Linked DNA regions of Azospirillum brasilense. The protein of the gene in region 1 interacts with the protein of each later gene in a pairwise test. Links are inferred from orthologs where the notes say so. Each region holds a gene or a part of one and is shown in the gene's direction. Other genes may lie near its edges.

Region 1 (5,028 bases):
CGTTCGAGCATCAGGAGGACATGGACTGCCAGGAGCTGTCCTGCACCCTGTTCCGGGAACGGGTCAGCGATCCGGAAGTCGTGGATTACGCGGAGCGCCACCGCGCGGTCATCGCGCGCTTCGGCCGCTTCCCCCACCGCAACGCCGTCCTCGGCCGCGAGACGACGCCGGAGGAGGCGGAGTTCCTCAAGGAGCCGGGCTCGTCCTTCTGACGGTCTCACCCTCCGAAGACCCGGGTTCCAGCCAGCGCCTCAGGGCCGCCAGAAGCTCGGGGCGGCGGACCGGCTTGGGCACGTAATCGTTCATCCCGGCGAACACGCAGCGGTCGCGGTCCTCGGCGAAGCCGTGGGCGGTGACCGCGATGATCGGAACCGCGGCGCGCGGGCCGGTCATCGCCCGGATCGCCAGGGTCGCGGCGATCCCGTCCACCTCGGGCATGGCGACGTCCATCAGCACGGCGTCGTAGGGAGCCTCCGCCGTGGCGACGGAGGCGACGGCCTCCGCTCCGCCGTCCGCGGTGTCGACCGTGAAGCCGACCTTGCGCATCAGCGCCGCGGTCAGCAGACGGTTGGTCGGGCTGTCGTCCACCACCAGCAGACGCCCGCCGCGGGCCATCGCCCAGGCGATCAGCCGGTCCTCCTCGCGCGACAGCGGTGTGCTCACGCCCTCCGGCCCGGCGCGTGGCACGGGCTCGGCCTGGGACGTGTCTTGCGGCTGTCGGTGCAGAATGATGTGGTTCACGACGAGCCTTTGGCATTTTGCAAATCAATTTGCGCCGAACCGCCGCAGACTCCCGGTTTCCCGAGGGGGTAGGATGGCTGGCCTGCCCGTGCTAAGCAAAGGATGGGCCAGTTGGTTTCGAGATCGAACTTTTCCCGTCCCCCACAATGGGAGTGCGGCGGGAATGCCAGCGTGGAAAGGCCAGCGTGGAGGGGAACGATGGGACTGGTTGATCGGCTGTGGGTCGCCTTCGCGGCCCTGAACGGCGCCGTCGCGGTGGGAGCCGGGGCCTATGCCAGCCACGGGTTGGCCGGCGATCCGCGCGGGCAGGAGCTGTTCCGGCTGGCCGGGCAATACCAGATGTGGCACGCGCTGGCCCTGGTCGCCCTGGTCGCGCTGCTGCGCACCGCCGACGGCCCTGCGCGTCTGGCGCTGCGCCTGTCAGGGTGGCTGTTCGTGGCGGGAATCCTGCTTTTCAGCGGCACGCTCTACGCGACCGCGACCAGCGGCCCGCTGCCCTTCGCCATGACGGCCCCCACGGGCGGCAGCGCCTTCATCCTGGGCTGGCTGGTCCTGGCCCTGGCGGTTCTTCTGTTCGGGCGGCGCTTCTTCGGACGGGCCTGAAACCGGACAGGACCGCGTCAGGCCGGGGCGCTGCTGGTTTCCTCGGCGGAGGTGGGGGACCCCTCGTCCTTCTTGCGGGCGACGGGCGCGCAGAACAGCTCATGGAGAGTCGCCATGATGGTTTGCGCCTCGTGCCCGTTCAGCGAGTAATAAATGTTCTGGGCGGCGCGCCGCGTCCGCACCAGCTTGTCGCGGCGCAGGCGGGCCAGATGCTGGGACAGCGCCGACTGGCTGAGGTCGACCAACTCCTCCAGTTCGCCGACCGATTTCTCGCCCTCGGTCAGGTAGCACAGGATGAGCAGGCGGCGCTCGTTGCTCATGGCCTTGAGCAGCGTGCTGGCCCGCCGTGCGTTGCTCTGCAAATCGGCAATGTTCATGAAACGACCGTTTCTGTCGGCGCCAAGCAACAGCGAACCGTTGCGCCCAATCCCTGCGCCGCAGCACCGCCGTTTATCGTTCGTGTTCAATCATATGGAAGAGTGTACTGCGCTGTCTACCCGTGGATGTCCCGTAGTCGAAAGAATGTTCCCCGTTTCGCGAAAGCACCGTTCAATGGGGCAGCACCGTTCAACGGGTTGATGGCGCGCGGGCCGCCGTTCTAGACTCGCCGCCTCGAATCGTTGCGGCGGTGACCGAAGGAGTTCAAGGAACGATGGCCGACCAGACGCTCGACGCCAAGGGGCTGCAATGCCCGCTGCCGGTGCTGCGCGCGCGCAAGGTGCTGAAGACGGTGCCGCCCGGATCGACGCTGACCGTCGAGGCGACCGACCCCGGCGCGCCCAAGGATTTCGCCGCCTTCTGCGAGGCCACCGGCAACCGGCTGGCCTCCAGCGTCGAGGAGGGCGGCGTCTACCGCTTCGTGATCGAGCGTTGCGCCTGACCGCGCCGAAGGGCGGGATGGCTTGCACGTCCTCCGCGCAAAAGGGGTGCCGGCGGCGGTTGGGGGATGTGACGATAAGCCCCGCAATCATCCTGTACTTTCATTAGCGATCCAGGAAGAATGGACGCAGGGAAATGCCTCGAACACGAACGAAAAAGACAGAAAAGCATGTTCACCACCCTGTTCACCCACGCCGCCTGCCTGGACCACGACACAGGGCTGGGCCATCCGGAGTGCGCCGACCGGCTTCGTGCGGTGCTGGCGTCGCTTGAGACCGAAGAATTCTATATGCTCGAACGGCAGGAGGCGCCGCTCGCCACCCTCGAACAGCTCTCCCGCGCGCACCCGCGGGAGCATGTCGAGCGCATCCTGGCCCTGGTGCCGGAGCAGGAGCACGCGGGCATCGACGCCGACACGGTGATGTCCCCCGGTTCAGGCGAGGCCGCGCTGCGCGCCGCCGGCGCGGTGGTCGCGGCGGTGGACGCGGTGGCGTCGGGCCATTCGCGCAACGCCTTCTGCGCCGTGCGCCCGCCGGGGCACCATGCCGAGCATGACAAGGCCATGGGCTTCTGCCTGTTCAACAACGCCGCGGTCGGCGCCTACCACGCGCGGGCGGCGCATGGGCTGCAGCGGGTTGCCGTGATGGATTTCGACGTGCACCACGGCAACGGAACGCAGGACATCTTCCAGCGCGACCCCGACATGCTCTATTGCTCGACCCACCAGTCGCCGCTCTATCCCGGCACGGGCGACGCGGGTGAGAAGGGCGAGTACGGCAACTGCGTCAACGCGCCGCTCGCCGCCATGTCCGGCTCGCCGGAATTCCGCCACGCGATGACCCACATCATCCTGCCGGCCATCGACCATTTCAAACCGGACCTGCTGATCATCTCCGCCGGGTTCGACGCCCATTCGCGCGACCCGCTGGCCGGGCTTCACCTGACCGACGACGACTTCGCCTGGGCCACCCGCAAGCTGGGCGATCTGGCCCGCACCCATTGCGGCGCCCGCATCGTGTCGGTGCTGGAAGGCGGATACAATCTGCGCGCCCTCGCCTCCGCCACCGCGGCGCATGTGCGCGAATTGATGTACTGCTGAGCTTTCCGAATTCTTCCGGCCGATTCTTCCGGCTAGGCCCGTGGTGGGAGCGTGATACGCCCGCCGCGGGCCTTGCGCATTTGGGGGCTGAGCCATAATTTCGGTTTTCGGTCCCATCGCGGGCACCCCATCGTATGGATCATTGGCCGGATGGATCATGGCTGACCTCGCTAACATTCCCCCCGACATCGCCGCCCTCAGCTTCGAGGACGCGCTGGCCGAGCTTGAGCGCATCGTGCGCCAGCTCGAGGACGGGCGCGGCAAGCTCGACGACGCAATCTCCTCCTACGAGCGCGGCACCGCGCTGAAGCGGCATTGCGAGGCGAAGCTGCGCGAGGCCCAGGCCAAGATCGACCGCATCACCGTTGCCGCCGACGGCACCCTCGGCACCGAACCCGCCCGGATCGACTGACGTGCAGACCGACCTCAAGACAGCCATGGCCGACATGGCCGCCGATGTGGAGCGTGCGATCCTGCACCTCCTGCCGACCACCGATCTCCCCGAATCGCGTGTGCTGGAGGCGATGCGCTACGGCTGCCTGAACGGCGGTAAGCGGCTGCGTCCCTTCCTGGTTTGCCAGTCGGCGGCGCTGTTCGGCGTCAATCCGGACTGCGCGCTGCGGGTGGCCGTGGCGGTGGAGTTCGTCCACAGCTACTCGCTGGTCCACGATGACCTGCCGGCGATGGACGACAGCGACCTGCGCCGCGGCAAGCCGACCGTGCACCACAAGTTCGACGAGGCGACCGCGATCCTGGCCGGCGACGGGCTGCTGACCTACGCCTTCGAGGTGCTGGCCGACCCGGCGACCCACGAGGACCCCAACGTGCGCTGCCAGCTCGTGGCGGCGCTCGCCAAGGCGGCCGGACCGCACGGCATGGTCGGCGGCCAGATGCTCGACCTGATCGCCGAGCATGAGAGCTTCGACCTCGGCACCACGACGCGGCTCCAGCGCATGAAGACCGGCGACATGATCGCCTTCTCCTGCGAGGCCGGCGGCATCCTGGGCAAGGCCCCGCCGCCGCAGCGCCTCGCGCTGCGCGCCTACGCCCACGACCTCGGGCTGGCCTTCCAGATCGTCGACGACCTGCTGGATGTGGAGGGCACGGAGGCGGAGACCGGCAAGTCGGTCGGGCGCGACGCCGAGGCCGGAAAGGCGACCTTCGTGTCCATCCTCGGGCGGGACCGCGCCCGCTCGCAGGCCGCCATGCTGGCCGTCCAGGCCAAGGCGCACCTGGAGATCTTCGACGGGCGCGCCGATATCCTCAAAGCGGTCGCCGACTTCGTCGTCGCGCGGCGGACCTGAACGGAGGACGTTTCCAACGTGACCCCCAACGACAAGACGCCGCTTCTCGACCTCGTCCGCACCCCCGCCGACCTGCGCGCGCTCAAGCCCGAGCAGCTCAGGCAGGTGGCCGACGAGCTGCGGACGGAGACCATCAGCGCGGTGTCGGTGACCGGCGGTCATCTGGGCGCCGGGCTGGGGGTGGTCGAACTGACCGTCGCCCTGCATTACGTGTTCCAGACCCCGGCCGACCGGCTGATCTGGGACGTCGGGCACCAGTGCTACCCGCACAAGATCCTGACCGGGCGCCGCGACCGCATCCGCACGCTGCGCACCGGCGGCGGCCTGTCGGGTTTCACCAACCGGTCGGAGAGCGAATACGACCCGTTCGGCGCCGGTCACAGCTCCACCTCGATCTCCGCC
Region 2 (4,133 bases), on another replicon or contig:
CACGCGCCCGCTGCGCAGGCTGATGAAGGCCAGCGCCTTCAGCGTGAAGAGGGTGAAGCGCGGCGGCCCTTCCTTCGTCCAATCCGTGCTGTCCGCGCGCAGGCTCCGCCAGTCCCCGGCATAGCCGCCTTCGCGCGCCGCGGCGTCCAGCCCGATCGTCGCCACCCGCTCCGCGTCCGCGAAGCGCTTGCGGTTGAAGTAGAATTTATAGAGCGCGTAGAAGACCGGCAGCACGCGCGGCCCCATCCGGTGCGCCTCCCACAGCAGGGCCTCGCAGGCCGCGGCGTCGGGACGGGCCTTCACCGCCTCCTGCAGCTTCTCGTCGATGTGCTCGGGCACCTCGCCGAAGGCCATGCGCCCGTTGGACATCCGCAATTCGACCGGCCGCTCCATCACCCGCCCCCTTCCGTTGTTTCGCGAAACCGTGCGCCCGACCGACAATCCTGTATGGGCCGCAAGCGGGTTTCGCAAAAGACCATAAAACAATTGTGCGTCCTTTCGTCGCAGGATGTCGCAAACCCGACATGGCCCCGACCCGACAATTGTCGGGAAGGCGTCAGCCGGCCGACCTGACAATCATTGAAAATCAATAGCTTATAGTTTGGCACGCTGCTTGCTGATCCTACGACCAGGATCGGTCGGCATGCCCGACGGAGCATTTGGAGGCGGCAGACATGGTGACCCTGACGGATGCGGCGGTGAACACCCTGGAGCGCGTGCTGGCGAAATCCGGCGGCGCCGCGGCCGGACTGCGCATCGCGGTGGCCGACGGCGGCTGCGCCGGCATGAAGTACCAGATGGGGCTGGAGGCCACGGCGGGCGATGAAGACGCCGTGCTGACCTTCGGCCCGGTGACGATCTTCGTCGATCCGACCAGCCAGCCCTTCCTGACCGGCGTGGTGGTCGATTTCGTCGAAGGGGTCGAGGGCGCGGGCTTCAAGTTCGACAACCCGAACGCGACGGGCAGCTGCGGCTGCGGCAAGTCCTTCTCGGCGGGGCCGGGGGGAAGCTGCTCCTCCGCGCCGGCGGCCGGCGGCTGCGGCACCGCCCACTAACCCCGAACACTCTCCCCCCACCCGGTAACGCGGGAAAGGCAAGGCGTCATGTGGAACTACACCGACAAGGTCAAGGAACACTTCTTCAACCCGAAGAACGCCGGCGCGCTGGATGAGGCGAACGCCGTGGGCGAGGTCGGGTCGATCACCTGCGGCGACGCCCTGAAGCTGATGATGAAGGTCAACCCCGACAGCCAGGTCATCGAGGACGCGAAGTTCCAGACCTTCGGCTGCGGCTCGGCCATCGCGTCCTCGTCGGCGCTGACGGAGATGATCATCGGCAAGACGGTGGACGAGGCGCTGGCCGTCACCAACCGCGACATCGCCGAGTATCTGGGCGGCCTGCCGCCGGAGAAGATGCACTGTTCGGTCATGGGCGCCGAGGCGCTCCGCGCCGCCATCGCCAACTTCAAGGGCGAGGAGTGGGTCGACGACCACGAGGAAGGCGAGCTGGTCTGCAAGTGCTTCGGCATCGACGCGGCGATGATCGAGCGCGCGGTGACCGTCAACAGCCTGACCACGCTGGAGGAGGTCACCCACTACACCAAGGCCGGCGGCTCCTGCCAGACCTGCCACGAGAAGATCGAGGAGGTGCTGGAGGCCGTGCTCGCCAAGACCGGCGCGCTGGCCCCGCCCAAGCCCCACGCCCCCGGCACGGTCGGGCTGGACGCCATCAAGCCGCTGGCCCCGAAGGCCGAGGCCGCCCCGGCCAAGCTGACCAACGTGCAGCGCATGCAGAAGATCATGTTCGCCATCGAGGAGCTGCGCCCGCAGATCCAGCGCGACGGCGGCGACGTGGAGCTGGTGGACATCGACGGCAAGGACATCTACGTCCGCCTGACCGGCGCCTGCTCCGGCTGTTCGCAGTCCGCCGGCACCATGATGGGCGTGCAGGCCAAGCTGGTCGAGGCGCTGGGTGAGTTCGTCCGCGTCAAGCCCGCCTCCCTCCTGCCGGTGGGGGCCTGAGCCATGACCGCGAACACCGTCCAATTGGGAATCTACCTCGACAACAACGCCACCACCCGCGTCGATCCGGAAGTGCTGGCGGAGATGCTGCCGCTGTTCACCGAGCAGTTCGGCAACCCCTCCTCCATGCACGGCTTCGGCGCCGCGGTGGGCGGCAAGATCGAATGGGCGCGCAAGCAGGTGCAGGCGCTCCTCGGCGCCGCCCATGACAGCGAGATCGTCTTCACCTCCGGCGGGACGGAGAGCGACAACACCGCCATCCTGTCGGTGCTGGAGGCCTATCCGAAGAAGAAGAGCATCGTCACCAGCGTGGTCGAGCATCCCGCGGTGCTGGCGCTGTGCGACTATCTGGAGAAGAAGCGCGGCTACACCGTCCACCGCATCGGCGTGGACAACCGGGGCAACCTCAACCTCGACGCCTACAAGGCGGCGCTGGGGCCGGACGTCGCCATCGTCTCGATCATGTGGGCGAACAACGAGACCGGGACGATCTTCCCGATCGAGGAGCTGGCCCAGCTCGCCAAGGCCGCCGGCGCGGTGTTCCACACCGACGCGGTGCAGGCGGTCGGCAAGATCCCGATGACGCTCGCCACCAGCGCGGTGGACATGCTGTCGCTGTCCGGCCACAAGCTGCACGCGCCCAAGGGCATCGGCGCGCTCTACGTCAAGCGCGGCCTGCGCTTCCGCCCGATGCTGCGCGGCGGCCACCAGGAGCGCTCGCGCCGCGCCGGCACGGAGAACGCGCCGGGCATCGTCGGGCTGGGGGCGGCCGCACAGCTCGCGCTCATGCACATGACCGACGAGAACACGCGGGTGAAGGCGCTGCGCGACAAGCTGGAGCAGGCCATCCTGGCCGCCGTTCCCAACTGCTTCGTCACCGGCAACCCGGCCAACCGCCTGCCCAACACCTGCAACGTCGCCTTCGAGTACATCGAGGGCGAGGCGATCCTCCTGCTGCTGAACGAGGCCGGCATCGCCGCCTCGTCGGGATCGGCCTGCACCTCCGGGTCGCTGGAGCCGAGCCACGTGATGCGGGCGATGGGCGTGCCCTACACCGCCGCCCACGGCGCCACCCGCTTCTCCCTGTCGCGCGAGACGACCGAGGAGGAGATCGACCGGGTGATCGCGGTGGTCCCCGGCATCATCGCGAAGCTGCGCTCGCTGTCGCCCTACTGGTCGCAGGCGGGCGCACCGAAGGAGTTCGCCCCGGTTTACTCGTAACACCGAGATCGCAGGCCGGGCCGGGCCCGTGCCCCGGCAACCCGCCCGACGACACCCGCCGGGACGCGGTTCCCCGGCCCGGTCTGCGACACAACACCCTGGCTCCGTTGCCCCCACCCTCCCCAATGCGTGGGTCCCCTCCCTCCCCCGCTTCGCAGGAGAGGGCCTTCAATCCCCTCCACCGCGAAGCGGGGGAGGGTCAGGGAGGGGGCAACCACCGCGACGCATTCGCATCGAGGCTCACGTCATGCCGATGGCCGGTTCCACCATCATCAACGACACGACGCTGCGCGACGGGGAGCAGACGGCGGGGGTCGCCTTCACGCTCGACGAGAAGATCGCCATTGCCCGCGCGCTCGACGAGGCCGGCGTGCCGGAGCTGGAGATCGGCATCCCCGCCATGGGCCCGGAGGAGCGCGAGGGCATCCGCGCCGTGGCCGCGCTGGGGCTGAAAGCCCGGCTGATGGTCTGGTGCCGCATGCACGACACCGACCTGAAGGCGGCGCTGGACTGCAAGGTCGGCACCGTCAACCTGTCGATGCCCGTCTCCGACATCCACATCACCAAGAAGCTGAAGCGCAGCCGCGCCTGGGCCCTGGCGGAAATCGAACGCAAGGTCAAGACGGCCCGCGACCACGGGCTGGAGGTCAGCCTGGGCGGCGAGGATTCCTCGCGCGCCGACATGGATTTCCTGATCGCCGCCGCGACCGTGGCGCAGGAGGCCGGCGCCCGCCGCTTCCGCTTCGCCGACACGCTGGGCGTGCTCGATCCCTTCCAGACGCGCGCCTGCATCGAACGGCTGCGCCGGGCCACCGACCTGGAGATCGAGATCCACGCCCACGACGACCTCGGCCTCGCCAACGCCAACTCGCTGGCCGCCGTGCTGGGCGG

The links. The genes of interacting proteins can lie anywhere in the genome.
Region 2: the proteins of D3869_RS18035 (region 1) and nifS interact in binary tests that used the Escherichia coli proteins (3 or more experiments, as listed by UniProt). The link is inferred for Azospirillum brasilense from one-to-one orthologs.

What each region holds. Positions count from the first base shown.
Region 1 is NZ_CP032346.1:868,570-873,597, reverse strand. The notes cover bases 905-3,610. They hold D3869_RS18035 (sulfurtransferase TusA family protein), read left to right. Parts: upstream 905-1,996; coding sequence 1,997-2,224; downstream 2,225-3,610. Other genes in these bases: D3869_RS18025 (exodeoxyribonuclease VII small subunit), read left to right, coding at 3,480-3,610; D3869_RS18030 (histone deacetylase family protein), read left to right, coding at 2,393-3,322; D3869_RS18045 (ArsR/SmtB family transcription factor), read right to left, coding at 1,362-1,721; D3869_RS18050 (DUF423 domain-containing protein), read left to right, coding at 940-1,344. Outside these bases: D3869_RS18060 (DUF924 family protein), read left to right, coding at 1-212; D3869_RS18055 (response regulator), read right to left, coding at 187-663; more of D3869_RS18025, read left to right, coding at 3,611-3,734; D3869_RS18020 (polyprenyl synthetase family protein), read left to right, coding at 3,760-4,626; dxs (1-deoxy-D-xylulose-5-phosphate synthase), read left to right, coding at 4,645-5,028. UniProt on the Escherichia coli protein: Sulfur carrier protein involved in sulfur trafficking in the cell. Part of a sulfur-relay system required for 2-thiolation during synthesis of 2-thiouridine of the modified wobble base 5-methylaminomethyl-2-thiouridine (mnm(5)s(2)U) in tRNA.
Region 2 is NZ_CP032345.1:2,388,489-2,392,621, reverse strand. What follows is about bases 1,161-4,133. They hold nifS (cysteine desulfurase NifS), read left to right. Parts: upstream 1,161-2,024; coding sequence 2,025-3,242; downstream 3,243-4,133. Other genes in these bases: nifV (homocitrate synthase), read left to right, coding at 3,490-4,133; nifU (Fe-S cluster assembly protein NifU), read left to right, coding at 1,161-2,021. Outside these bases: D3869_RS11445 (hypothetical protein), read right to left, coding at 1-393; D3869_RS11440 (HesB/IscA family protein), read left to right, coding at 675-1,055; more of nifU, read left to right, coding at 1,104-1,160. UniProt on the Escherichia coli protein: Master enzyme that delivers sulfur to a number of partners involved in Fe-S cluster assembly, tRNA modification or cofactor biosynthesis. Catalyzes the removal of elemental sulfur from cysteine to produce alanine.